2 regions of the Arthrobacter sp. R3-55 genome follow, and region 2 is predicted to be linked to the other one. Evidence: predicted binding sites of a transcription regulator. Region 2 holds the regulator's gene; the other holds the start of a gene.
What was found. The regulator LexA, encoded in region 2, represses DNA repair genes until DNA is damaged. The targets are predictions, from matches to a motif close to TCGAACANNTGTTCGA.

Region 1: M1D51_RS15115 (Y-family DNA polymerase) is a predicted target of LexA. The motif match lies at 1,929-1,944, and genes of this name have one in related genera.

What each region holds. Positions count from the first base shown of each region.
Region 1 is NZ_CP096423.1:3,290,746-3,297,641, reverse strand. It holds gene M1D51_RS15120 (MFS transporter) at 1-1,062, opposite strand, end outside; gene M1D51_RS15115 (Y-family DNA polymerase) at 2,007-3,305, shown strand; gene M1D51_RS15110 (uroporphyrinogen-III synthase) at 3,349-4,506, opposite strand; gene cobA (uroporphyrinogen-III C-methyltransferase) at 4,519-5,553, opposite strand; gene nirB (nitrite reductase large subunit NirB) at 5,563-6,896, opposite strand, start outside.
Region 2 is NZ_CP096423.1:3,041,668-3,048,563, reverse strand. It holds gene hflX (GTPase HflX) at 1-115, shown strand, start outside; gene M1D51_RS14075 (ATP-dependent DNA helicase) at 108-2,168, shown strand; gene lexA (transcriptional repressor LexA) at 2,165-2,908, opposite strand; gene M1D51_RS14065 (LysM peptidoglycan-binding domain-containing protein) at 3,256-3,615, shown strand; gene M1D51_RS14060 (histidinol-phosphate transaminase) at 3,694-4,812, shown strand; gene hisB (imidazoleglycerol-phosphate dehydratase HisB) at 4,859-5,485, shown strand; gene hisH (imidazole glycerol phosphate synthase subunit HisH) at 5,482-6,234, shown strand; gene priA (bifunctional 1-(5-phosphoribosyl)-5-((5-phosphoribosylamino)methylideneamino)imidazole-4-carboxamide isomerase/phosphoribosylanthranilate isomerase PriA) at 6,441-6,896, shown strand, end outside.

The DNA of each region.
Region 1 (6,896 bases), 250 kb from region 2:
AGCCCCCATGACTCCACCGAGGGCATCACCAACCAGGAAGGCGGTCTGCGAAATCCCGAAGATGAATCCTGTGGCCTTCGCAGGGATCACGGCGTACTGGATGGTTTCTTCTGCCGCAACGGCAAGGGATACGAATGCGGCGCGCACAATGAAAATAATCGCGATCCACAGAACACCAAACCCCAAGGCGAGGGCGGCCGCCGTCGTAATGAGTCCAGTAAAAACTTCGGCGACTGTGAAAAGTCCGAAGGGTTTGGTCCCCTTGCTGTGGCGTGAAAAGAGCCACGTGGCTCCGATCTGGGCGAGGCTCATGAACGCCATAATCAATGCTGCCTGAGCCGCTGTGGCTCCACCGTTGGTCAGAATCAGAGGCAGGTACGGTGCAACCAAGCTGACATAGAAGCCGGAGACTGCTCCTATGACAGCCAACTTGGCCGCGATCGCCGTGTATCGCCGGCGATCAAGTGTGGAATCGGCCTGTCGAGGCTCTTCTTCCACACGGGGACGCACAGGCGGCTGAGGGGAAATGAGAACCCAGACAAACGCGGCGGCAATCAGCGCAGGCGCGGTCAGCAATGCAGTCCTTGCTCCGTCCAGCTGCGTTGCCGCCAGCGCGAAGACCGAGCCGGCGCCCACAGTGCCCAAGAGGATGCCGGTCTGATTGCCCAGATTCCTGGCTCCAACAATCTTCGGTATCTCATCATCAGTTGCAGTGGCACGGACCCAAGGCCTGATGGCCACGAGGACCAGCGAAGCGCCTGCCCCGGCAATTGCCGAGAAGACAACGACAGGGACGACGTCGGTAAAAAGTCGACCAGCGATTCCGATACCGTAGATCAGCGTCCCCAAACGAACAGAATTGAGGCCACCAAAGCGATCTGCGAACGCGCCCCAAGCAAAAGAGAATCCTCCTACGACTGCCATGACGGCATACCCGATGCCGAATGCGACCAGCGCGCCAAGTTGTTCAAAATAGAGGGGTTGGGCGATCTTGGACATCCACATGCCACCGGCAAAAAGAACCGTGAATAGTCCGAGCTGTCCGCGCAATCCGACTTTCATGCGGAATAGCTCAGAATCGCTTCGCCGTTGGCTGTCTTAAGCTGCGGCCAGGTCAAGCGTCCGTTCCCCGGGCTTTCCATCCTTGACTGCATTGACTTCCCCCAGGCCATAAATGATGGCAAACCTTTGCTGCCTCGGATGAGGAAGTTAACACAAGCAACTGCACAATCAAAGTCATATGGATTCTATTTTTCACCAGACAGCAACTGTCGGGCTGAGGCTGCTGCTCCTTGCCCTCGCTGCACCCGGCCCGCCGGTCTATCCGCGTTGCGGGCTCGTCTCCAGGGCCCGTCGACGCTGAAGGGCGCCCACCACGAAGTACGGCAACGTGCGCAATAAAAGCTGAACAGATAGTCCGGTTCCTCGTTGGTGCCGCGGGCCGCGTCGCCACAATGGCGTCAGAAGCGTGATCGGATGGCGGGGTGCGGAAACGCTTGCCAGGCGACGATGTAACGGCGGCCCGGTTCGAGGTTTGTATTCTGCGGGCATGGGGCTAGCCGCCGTGGCGGCAACCTACACCCAAGTGGCGGCTGGCAGCGGCGAAAGTGTCGTCATCGAACAATCAGGTTTCGACCCCAGGCCTATTCCGTTTATTCACAAAAATCGTGGGGGCTCTGGCAACGAACTGTCCCGTGGCTGTCCGCCATAGAGGTCTTCGACCCCAAGGACTGCATACTGACGGAGGGAAGTGGCAACCTTGTGCTCCACTGCGGAGCCGATGGCATCGTGGTGCCGCGCTAGGGTCGCTTCCCACGAACCAGGAAACATTTGAGAGCCAATATCGGCAGCTAAGTTCTTCGACCCAGGAAGCGGCAGGTTCTTGACCGCCGTCTTCTTGTCGGGGCCTGGCGGTACAGTAAAGGTATTCGAATATATATTCGAATGCGCGGCGTGTCCTGCTCCGGAACGGCGGCGCGCGTGCTATGCCCGAACGGAGGAGAACCATGTCCAAACCAGCACCCATGCATCGGATGCAGGAGATTGCCCACGTGGATATCAACTGTTTCTACGCATCGGCGGAGCGTGCTTTCAACCCTTCCCTCGAGGGCAAGCCGCTGATAGTGCTGTCCAATAATGATGGCTGTGCTGTGACCAGGTCTCCGGAAGCGAAGAAGCTGGGAATCGGCCTGGGCGACCCATGGTTCAAACTCGCTCCGCGGGCCAAGGAGTGGGGGCTCATTGCCCTCTCAAGCAACTACGAGCTCTACGGGGATATCAGCTCCCGCGTGATGGAACTCCTGGCCCGGTACTCAGCATGGCAGGAGGTCTACTCCATCGATGAGGCGTTCCTCGGGGTGAAGGGCCGCTCTGAGGACCTGCTGGAACTGGGGCGCACCATCAAAACTGCGTGCCAGCGACACGTGGGGGTGCCGGTCTGCGTGGGGATTGCCCGCACCAAGACGCTCGCCAAGCTGGCCAACAAATGGGCCAAACACAATCCGGCCTTCAACGGCGTATGCCGTTGGGACTCGGTTCCTGAAGCCCAGCGGGAGGCCTTGATGGCAAGGCTGTCGGTGATTGAGATCTGGGGTGTAGCCACCAGGCTGACCAAACGGTTGAACGCCATGGGGATCTTCTCCATCCTTGACCTGGTCAGGGCCGACCCCGTGGCCCTGCGGGACAAGTTCTCCATTGTCATGATGCGCACAGTGCTGGAGTTGCAGGGAACCCCTTGCATCCCTATGGAAGAGGAAAGGATCGGGCGTGACCAGTTGATCTTTTCGCGCTCCTTTTCCACCCCGATCACGACGACGGCGCAGCTGCGGCAGGTGCTCAGCGTCTACGGCCAGATGGCAAGTGCCAGGCTCGCCAAACACGATCTTCAAGCAAAGCTGCTCACAGCGTTTGCCGCCACCTCGTTCTATAATCCCAACGACAAGTCCTTTCCCACGGTTAACGTCAAGCTGCCTATGCCCACCTCGGATCCCGTGCTGCTGACCAAGGCCGCCCACGCGTTGGTTCCCAGAATCCAGGAAGGCGTCAGGTACGCCAAGGCCGGGATCATGGTCACGGATCTCAGGCCCAGCGGCAACCAGAAACCGTTGGAGATCTTCGAGAACCGGCACGAGGAGCGTGGCATCGGCCCACTGCTGGAGCAAGTCAGCAAACGGTATGGCCGCGGCTCCATCGGTTTGGGGCACGCCGGCATCAAGGGAGGACCGGACTGGTCCATGAAACGGGACATGCTCAGCCCCCGGTACACCACCAACTGGGACGAACTTCCCTTGGTAAAGGCGGCCTGAGGTGGGCGGACGTCACCACTGCAGCAGAGGCAGCCAAGGCAATCTAAGCCCGCAGCCGGTAACCGCGCTTCACTACTGTTTCCACGAGCTTGCCGTCCGGGAGAGAGGAACGCAGGCGGCTGACCGTCATGTCCAGGGCATGCACGGAGCCGCGGAGGTCCAACAGATCCGAGAGCGCCTCGCGGGACAACACTGCCCCGCCCGCGCCGAGCAGGGCACGCAGGAGCAACAGGGGAGCGGGCGCCAAGTCAATGACCTCGCCGTTGATCCGCAGGCACCGCCCGCGAAGCTCAATGGTGGCGCTCCTTGTCTCCAAGCGGCGCACATGGTTGAGGGACAAATGCTCGGTGACCAGACGGATCAGCGCCCCCATGCGGTAACGGTCAGGGATCAGTGGCGTCAGACCGGCGTCGACCAATGGTTGTGCGGTGACAGGCCCCACTGCGGCAACCGTCACAGGGCCCTTCAAGGCTTCGATGAGCTGACGGTAAAGGCCCATTTCGTGGGCTGTGCTCCACATCGCATCCACGGCAGGTGCGCTGGTGAACGTCAGGACATCGAGGTTGCCGCCCACCACAGCCTCGATCAGGCGCGGGAGCTTGTCCTCGCCGTCGGGCTTCACCCACCGGTAAGGGGTGACGGTCAGGACCGTGGCACCGGACATGCGCAGCCGTTCCAGCTGGCGCACATCGGTGTAACCATGCAGCTGCACGGCCACCGTCTTGCCGCGCACGCCCTCGGCCAGGAGCATGTCAACCAGTGTGGCCGTGGTTTCGTCACTGCTGATTCCGACGTCGGCAAGTCCGGCCGCCCGCACGGCACCGCGGGCCTTGGGGCCCCGGACGAACATCCGGCAGGCGGACAGTGTTTCCAGCAATTGCTCGCCGATCCCGAAAGAATCAGCGGCCTCGCACCAACGGCGCATGCCGTAAGCGGTGGTGGCGATACAGATGTCCGGCTTCGCGGCAATGATGGTGCGGGTGTCCTCGATGAGGACCATGTCTTCCTGGACAGGGGCGATCTTCAGCGCGGGGGCGTGCAACACGCTCGCACCGCGGCGCTCCAGGGCCTCAATAAGGTCACGGGAACGGCGGTGCGAGGTGACGCCGATCCGGAATCCATCCAGAGGCGCTTCGGCGGCCTCGGAAACTTCCGGTACGGCATTAGGGTCCTGGACTTCAATGGCGCGTGCAACAGTCATGTGTTCTTACCTTCAGGCTTCAAGGAGCGAAGCCGCGAGGCGGCTCAGTTCGGCGGATGCTTCTGCATGGTTGCGGTTGGCTTCAGCCACCTTGACCACTTCGCCAATAACCAGCACAGCCGGGTTGCTGCAACCGGTGGCAGCTGTTTCGATCGTACCCAGGTCAGCAATGGTGGTGCGCTGCCCGGGGCGGTATCCACGTTCCACCACTGCCATGGGCATTTCCGGGTTCATCCCTGCCCGGCGCAACCCTGAGGCCAGCTGGGGAAGGGTGCCGATGCCCATGAGGACCACGATCGTCCCGCCAAGGCCGGCTAGATGCGTATGCTCCTTTTCGGTCAACGGGGCGTGGCCGGAAACTACGGTGAACATGTGGCTGACTTCGCGGTGCGTCACCGGGATTCCGGCTGCGGCGGGAACGGAGATGGCGCTGGTGACACCGGAAATAACCCGTACCTGTACGCCGGCCGCAACACAGGCAGCCACTTCCTCGCCGCCCCGGCCGAACACATAGGGATCGCCGCCCTTGAGCCGGACCACGTTCTTGCCCGCCAGGGCAGCTTCCACCATGAGCTTCTCGATGTCGCGCTGGGTCACCTTGTGAAGGCCCGGCTGCTTGCCCACGTCCACCAGTTCGGCAGAGGTCAGATCGGCGAGCTCCTGGTACGGGGCCAACCGGTCATAGAACACAACATCGGCATCGCGCAGGGCATCCACGGCGCCAACGGTCAGGAGGTCCAGTGCCCCCGGACCTCCTCCGACCAAGGTCACGTGGCCCTCGGCGCCCGGGGCAGGCTCAAAGGCCACGGGAACACCGGCCTCGCGGCAGCGTTCCACCAACGCCAGCCAGCCGTCGTCGCCGTCGTCCACTACTGCCACCAGGAAGGGGCGCTCCGGGAGCGGTCCGTCACCGGGCGCACCTGCAGGTGTGCTCAGGCGGTACACGTTGGCGCCGGCAGCCTGGTATCGCCGGATGGCTTGGCGGGCAGACCTGGCCGAGCCCGTTACGAGGACGTCGCGGTCGGTGAGATCAATGGTGAGCTGCATGGTGGACCCCTAGTTTTCTACGCCGACGGTTTGGCTGCGGACCGGGATGGTGGAGGCGATCAGCACGCCGCCCTTTTCCTCGTTGGTGGCCGGGCGGATCTGTCCACGCTCCGGAACGAAGGAAATGGATTCATCCTTCTGGTTGGGCGCGTTGACGAAGGAACGGAAACGGCGGAGGCGCTCCGGGTCCTTCAAGGTCTCCGCCCACTCGTCCTCGTAGGTGTCAATGTGTTTGGCCATGGCGGCTTCAAGCTCCTCGGCGATACCCAGGGAGTCCTTGACCACCACTTCCTCGACGTGCTTGATGCCGCCGTCCAGCTCCTCCTGCCAGCGCGCGGTGCGCTGGAGGCGGTCAGCGGTGCGGATGTAGTACATGAGGTAGCGGTCGATGTACTTGAGCAAGGTTTCATCGTCCAGGTCCTTGGCCAGCAGCTGGGCGTGCGCCGGAGTGGCGCCACCGTTACCGCCCACGTAGAGGTTCCAACCGTCAGCTGTCGCAATCACGCCGACGTCCTTGCCTCGGGCCTCGGCACACTCGCGGGCGCAACCGGAAACACCCATCTTCAACTTGTGCGGGCTGCGGAGGCCGCGGTAGCGAAGCTCCAACGCGATGGCCATGGCTACCGAATCCTGCACTCCGAAACGGCACCAAGTGGATCCAACACAGGACTTCACCGTCCGGAGGCTCTTGCCGTAAGCCTGTCCGGACTCGAAACCGGCGTCCACCAGTTCCTTCCAGATGTCCGGAAGCTGCTCCAGGCGCGCACCGAACATATCGATACGCTGGCCGCCGGTGATCTTGGTGTAGAGGTTGTACTTCTCCGCAACGGCTGCGATGACGCCAAGGCCCTTGGGGGTGATCTCACCACCGGCGATGCGGGGGACCACCGAATAGGTGCCGTCCTTCTGCATGTTTGCAAGGGCGCGGTCATTGGTGTCCTGCAACGAACCTCGGCCGGCATCCAAAACGTAGGCCGAGTGCTGGCTGGCCAGGATGGAGGCAATGGTCGGCTTGCAGATATCGCATCCCGCGCCGGTGCCGTATTTGGCCATGATCTCTTCGAACGAGGTCAGTTCCAGCACCCGGATGGCGTCGAAGAGTTCCTGGCGGGACAGGCTGATGTGCTCGCACAGTGCCTTGGAAACTTCGATGCCGGACTTCGTCAGTTCGCCTTCGAGGAGTTTCTTGAGCATGGGGACGCATGAGCCGCATTGGGTGCCGGCCCGGGTGCAGCCTTTCAGCTCACCGAGTTCCTGCGCGGGGGAGTTGCCCTCGCAGGCTCCGCAGCCGTTGATGGCGTCGCGGATGGTGCCGGCGGCCACGTTGTTGCAGGAGCACAGGA
Region 2 (6,896 bases):
CAGTTCCGACTCTGAGATCCTCACCCTCGAACACGAGGAAAACGGGACGCGCGTGGTGGTTATGGTCCGCGAAGGACTGGCAGCCGAACTGGAGCCATTCATTACCAATGGTTGAGAAGGTGGCGGCGGACGCCGTCGAGTCGTTGGGGGAGAAAACCACCCTCGAGTTGTTGGACCGGGCTGTTGCCGGCATGGGCGGTCAAAGCCGTGCCGGTCAGCATGAAATGGCCAAACATGTCACCAGGGCCATCGAAACCGGCGAACACCTGCTGGTCCAGGCGGGAACGGGAACAGGAAAGTCTTTGGCGTACCTGATTCCCTTGATTGCACATTCAATGGACAGCGATAAACCGACTCTGGTATCCACCGCCACCTTGGCTCTCCAAACGCAGATTGTGGGCCGCGACTTACCGCGGCTGCTGGAGAACATCAACCCCGCTCTTGAACGGCCAGTCAAGGTTGCGCTGGTCAAGGGCAGGGCAAACTATGTCTGCCGGCAAAAGCTTGAAGGCGGCTTCCCCAGTGAGGAACCGTCCGAGGGGCAACTGTTTTCCTTGGGCGAGGACACCAGTGTCCCGCATTTTGCTGCCTCCATGGGAGGACCTCAATCCCAGCTGGGCAAGGAAGTGGTCCGGCTCCGGGAGTGGGCGGAAAAGACCGAAACCGGCGACCGTGACGAGCTCATGCCCGGCGTCACTGACCGTGCTTGGAGACAAGTCTCCGTGACGTCCATGGAGTGTCTCGGCGCGCAGAAGTGTCCCCTCGCGGAAGAGTGCTTCAGCGAGCTGGCAAGGTCGCGCGCAGGTGAAGCCGACGTCGTTGTCACCAACCACGCCATGCTGGCCGTGAGCGCCTTCGAGGGTTTGGCTGTGCTGCCTGAGTACGACGTCGTGGTGGTCGATGAGGCCCACGAGCTGCAGGACCGTGTGACCGGTGCGGTCTCCGGGCAGCTGTCCGTTGCCATGGTCCACGCGGCGGCCTCAAGTGCCCGCAAGCACACCGCCATCACCGTGGATGCCCTCAATGCTGCTGCCGATCGCCTGGATATGGCCATCGCGGGTGTGCCCAACGGACTTCTGCCCAGTGGGCTCAATGACGAACAACTCGATTGCCTGGACCAGTTGCGGGATGCCACGCGAGCGGCGCTGTCCGATTCCAAGACGGACTCCTCAAACGCGGTCGACGGCGGCAGGCAACTGGCGCGCTCACGGCTCATGCTCATCCTGGAGTTGTGTGAGCGCATGCTGGCAGCCAAGGAAAACCGGGAAGTCGTGTGGTTCTCTCGGAACAGCACTTTTGACCCCCAACAGGGATATTCCCAACCCGACGAGACTGCGCCTGCACTTATCAACATCGCTCCGTTGAGCGTTGCGGGCCGCTTGCGGGAGGGCTTGTTTGCGGGCCACACGGTGGTGCTCACCTCTGCCACGCTGGCCATAGGCTCGGCATTTGAGCCGGCCGCAGGTGGCCTGGGGCTGATTGGCGATGGGGCCCCCGGCTGGACGGGTATCGACGTCGGATCGCCCTTCGATTACCCCAAGCAAGGCGTGCTTTACGTGGCCAAGCACCTGCCCAAGCCTGGCCGGGGAACCTCGCCCGAGGCCCTGGACGAGTTGGAAGACCTCATCCGTGCCTCCGGTGGGGGAGCATTGTGTCTTTTCTCCTCGCGACGTGCGGCCGAAGAAGCTGCGGACGCCATGAGGCTGCGCCTGGACGTCAGCATTCTCTGTCAGGGTGAGTCCACTATGGCGGCCCTGGTGAAACAGTTCGCCGACGAACCCGATACCTGCCTTTTCGGAACGATGTCGCTCTGGCAAGGCGTGGATGTGCCGGGCGGTTCGTGCCGCCTGGTGGTCATCGACCGCATTCCCTTCCCGCGTCCGGATGACCCCCTGATGACTGCGCGCTCACGTGCAGTGGCACAATCGGGCGGAAACGGATTCATGGCCGTTTCAGCGACCCATGCAGCCATCCGTCTTGCCCAAGGTGCAGGTCGCCTCATTCGATCCACGGGCGACAAAGGTGTTGTAGCGGTTTTGGATTCCCGGCTCTCTACCGAACGCTATGGAGGCTTCCTGCGGGCCGCCCTGCCGCCATTCTGGGCGACGACGGACAGGAAGGTCGTGCGGGGCGTGCTGGAGCGGCTGGGGTCCTCCAAGGCCTCCTAGAGGGAACGCAGGACCGAAACAACCTTGCCCATGATGGTGGCTTGGTCGCCGAGGATGGGTTCGTACTGGGTGTTCTGGGGTAGCAGCCACGTGTGGCCGTCGCGCTGCCTGAAGGTCTTGACGGTTGCTTCGTCGTCCAGCAGGGCGGCAACGATGTCGCCATTGATGGCATCGTTCTGCCTGCGGACAACTACCCAGTCACCATCGCAGATCGCGGCGTCGATCATGGAGTCGCCGGCTACCTTGAGCATGAACAGCTCACCGTGCCCTACAAGCTGCCGGGGCAGCGGTAGGACGTCCTCCACTGTCTGGTCGGCAAGGATGGGTCCGCCGGCAGCGATCCGGCCAACCAACGGCACCATGGCGGTATCGCTGGCACTGGCAAGCTCAGTGACGGCGAGGCCTCCGGTGCTGCGGAGGGTTGCGGGCGCTTCCACTCCAGGAATGGGTCCACCATCCAAAGTCAGCGGCATAAGGACTTCCATGGCGCGCGGACGCTTGGGGTCCCTGCGGAGGTAGCCAAGCTTCTCCAACTGGGAAAGCTGATGCGTGACGCTGGACAGGCTTGCCAGGCCAACGGTGTCGCCAATCTCACGCATGCTGGGTGGATAGCCGTTGTCATTGACCGAGCGCTGGATGGTTTCCAGGATCTTCTTCTGCCGGACGGTCAGGCTCTTGGGACTCTTTTGAGGCTGCTGGCTCCGCAGGGGTGCCCCGCCGCCGGTGGCTTTCGCTGCCATGTTCGCCAATGCCTTTCCATTCCGCCCGGAGTGCCCCGGGGACGTCAGGGTCTGCAAAAAAATGTCAGACCCTCCTGTTCCACTGAAACAGTGCTGTTTCTTCACTCAAACGTAGGGCAGCCACAGGCGTTTATCAAACATTTGTTCTAGCGAGTCTCGACACCGTTCGTTGATAAGTGCTAAAAATGTCATAGCAAGGTTCGAATATGTGTTCTATAAATCTGCTCCAGGCGTTGGATGTTCGAACGAGGTGTTCGAACAGACGGCGCCGGGGCAGGGGAACACACAGAATTGGCAGCCATGTACCGGCACCCGGCGCACGGCAATAGCTCAGAAGGGCTCAGCTCATGTCCGCAATCACTACGTTCGCTGATTTCCGCACCACCCAGGCGCCGGCGCGCCTGCGCCTGACCCGACGGGGGCGGATGGTCTTTTTCGGCATCCCGGCCATGCTGCTGGTTGCCGCATTGCTGAGCCTTGCAGGCTTTATTACCTCACCTGCCAAAGCTTCGGATTCGCAGGCGCAACTGCAGCCGCCCGTCGCCATCACCGTGACGGTCCAGCCGGGACAGTCGCTCTGGGGCATTGCCGGCGCCGCTGCTCCTGAGCGGGATCCCCGCGACGTCATCGCTGAGATCATCCAGCTCAACGACCTCCGTGGGGGCCGTATCCAGCCCGGCCAGCAGCTGTTCGTGCCGGCAAATTAGTTCGTACCGTCGGTATGTGAGCCGGCCGCCCTGCGTCACAGTTAGTCGGCAGTCCCGGCAGCCCCTTAAACTGTCTTGGTGAGTGACCAGCTTGAGCGACTAGACCGACTACCCCTTCGGACCAACCTGCGTGGACTTAGCCCATACGGCGCACCGCAGCTTGACGTCCCCATTTTGCTCAACGTCAACGAAAACACCCATGGCGTCCCTGCCGACGTGCAGGCGGCCATCACGGAAGCTGTTGCTGCCGCCGCCACCGGCCTCAACCGCTACCCGGACCGGGAGTTTACGGAACTTCGGGAGTCCCTGGCCGAATACCTCGGCCACAACCTCACCCCGGACAACATCTGGGCGGCCAATGGATCCAATGAGGTTCTGCAACAGATCCTCCAGGCGTTTGGCGGCCCCGGACGAAAAGCCTTGGGATTCCCGCCCACGTACTCCATGTATCCCTTGCTTGCCAGTGGCACTGATACGGAATACGTCAGCGGCATCAGGGCTGAGGATTACGGACTGGATGCAGAATCAGCCGCCGCGCAGGTCCGGGATACGGGCGCCAACATTGTTTTCCTGTGCTCACCCAACAACCCCACAGGTACAGGGCTGACCCTTGACGTCGTCGAGGCCGTTTACGAGGCCGGCGAAGCGAGCCGTGCCATCGTGATCGTCGATGAGGCCTACCACGAGTTCGCGCACGACAACACTCCGAGTGCGCTGACGCTGCTGCCCGGACGCGAGCGTTTGATCGTCTCCCGCACCATGAGCAAAGCGTTCGCCCTGGCCGGCGCCCGGCTGGGCTATATGGCTGCAGCTCCCGAGGTCACGGATGCCATCAGGCTGGTCCGCCTCCCGTACCACCTATCCGCTGTCACTCAGGCAACCGCCCTGGCTGCGCTCAACCACCGCGAAGCCCTCATGGCCGACGTTGAGGACATTAAGGTCCAGCGCGACCGCATCGTGACCGAACTCCTGCGCATGGGACTAAAGCCTGCGGCCTCGGACTCGAACTATGTCTTCTTCGGTGGGCTCGAGAACCCGCACGCCATCTGGCAGGGCCTGCTTGATGCCGGAGTGCTGATTCGCGATGTCGGTATTCCGGGCCACTTGCGGGTCACCGCGGGAACCGAACCGGAAACTACGGCTTTCCTCGAGGCGCTGGAAGCGCTGCTGGATGGCCAGGCGCCACAGTCCGCCTAAACTTGTCTATAGACCCACCCCACTCTTCGTGTATAAGGACGTCCCAATGAGCGAAACCGGCGCCACGCCGTCCGCTGCCCGTACTGCGCGCATGGAGCGCACCACCAGCGAATCCTCGGTCCTGGTGGAGATCAACCTGGACGGGGCCGGTGTCTCGGACATCAGCACCTCCGTACCGTTCTATGACCACATGCTGACTGCCCTGTGCAAGCACTCGCTGATTGACATGACCGTCAAAGCCACAGGCGATACCCACATTGACGCCCACCACACGGTGGAAGACGTGGCCATCACCTTCGGCGAGGTCCTGCGCACCGCTTTGGGCAACAAAGCCGGCATTCGTCGCTTTGGCGAAGCCACGGTTCCGTTGGATGAAGCCCTGGCCCATGCTGTCGTGGATGTTTCCGGGCGGCCTTACCTGGTCCACGGGGGTGAACCCGCCGGGCAGGAGTACCACCTCATTGGTGGTCACTTCACCGGCTCCTTGACCCGGCACGTCTTCGAGGCCATCACGCTGCACGCAGGCATCTGCTTGCACATGAACGTCCTTGCCGGCCGCGATCCCCACCACATTGTCGAAGCTCAATTCAAGGCCTTTGCCAGGGCACTGCGTGCCGCAGTGGAATCGGATCCCCGGGTTGAGGGCATTCCGTCCACCAAGGGGGCATTGTGAGCGGACAAGTACTCAAGGACGGGGCAGTGGCCGACACCAGCGCGTTGGTCAAGCCCGAGTCCCCGGAAGGCAAGCCCACGGTCACGGTGCTCGACTACGGTTCGGGCAATGTACGGTCCGCTGTGAGGGCCTTGGAGCGGGCCGGTGCGCACGTGGTGCTCAGCTCCAAGCCTGAAGACGTGCTCAATGCCGACGGCTTGGTGGTTCCGGGCGTTGGCGCTTTCGAGACCGTCATGAAGGAACTCAAAGCCGTGGATGGCATCCGGATGATCGGACGCCGGGTAGCCGGTGGTCGCCCCGTGCTGGCCATCTGTGTCGGTTTGCAGGTCCTCTTTGAAGCCGGTGTTGAACACGGCACGGAATCCGAGGGCATGGCTGAGTGGCCAGGCAAGGTGGAACTCCTGCCTGCCCCCGTTGTGCCGCACATGGGCTGGAACACCGTGGATGTCCCGGAAGGTTCCAAACTTTTTGCCGGTGTGGAGAACGAGCGTTTCTATTTTGTGCACTCTTATGGTGTGCAGGAGTGGAACTTCGACGTTGTGCAGCCGCGCATGGCCCCGCCCCAGGTGACGTGGTCCGAGCACGGCGCGCGTTTCATTGCCGCCGTGGAAAACGGACCTCTGTGCGCAACGCAGTTCCACCCGGAGAAGTCCGGCGATGCCGGCGCCCGCCTGCTGCGGAACTGGGTGGACGGCCTGAAAAAGCCGGGCACTCCAGCGGCGGAAGCTACTGGAAGCGGTGCGGCCTAGATGTGGTCTGTTGTTCTCATGGGCCTGGCGGGCGTTCTGGTGGGTGGAGGCATTTCGTTTCACCAGCAAAAGAAGCCCCGTTGGGTACCCATCTCTTTCTATGTTCTGGCGGGGTTGTCCCTGCTGGCTGCTTACCTCCTGACGCTGCCCGGTAACTGAGCCGGTCACCCACAACCCGAGTCAAACCTCGAACTCCAAGGACCCACATGACCACCTCCACCCAGCCAGTGCTGGAACTCCTGCCCGCCGTCGACATCGTTGACGGCCAGGCAGTCCGCCTCCTCCAAGGGGAGGCCGGCTCGGAAACCAGCTATGGAACACCCCTGGAAGCAGCCTTGAACTGGCAGAATGCCGGTGCTGAATGGGTTCATATGGTGGACCTTGATGCCGCGTTCGGCCGTGGCAACAACGCTGACCTCATCAGCGAAGTAGTGAAGCAGTTGAACGTCAAGGTTGAACTGTCCGGCGGCTTGCGCGATGACGAATCGTTGGAGCGTGCGCTGGAATTGGGCGTGGCGCGCGTGAATCTTGGCACGGCAGCGCTGGAGAACCCTGAATGGACCCGTAGGGCCATTGACCGCTTTGGTGACAAGATCGCCGTCGGACTCGATGTCCGCGGCACCACGCTCGCAGGGCGCGGCTGGACCAAGGAAGGTGGCGAC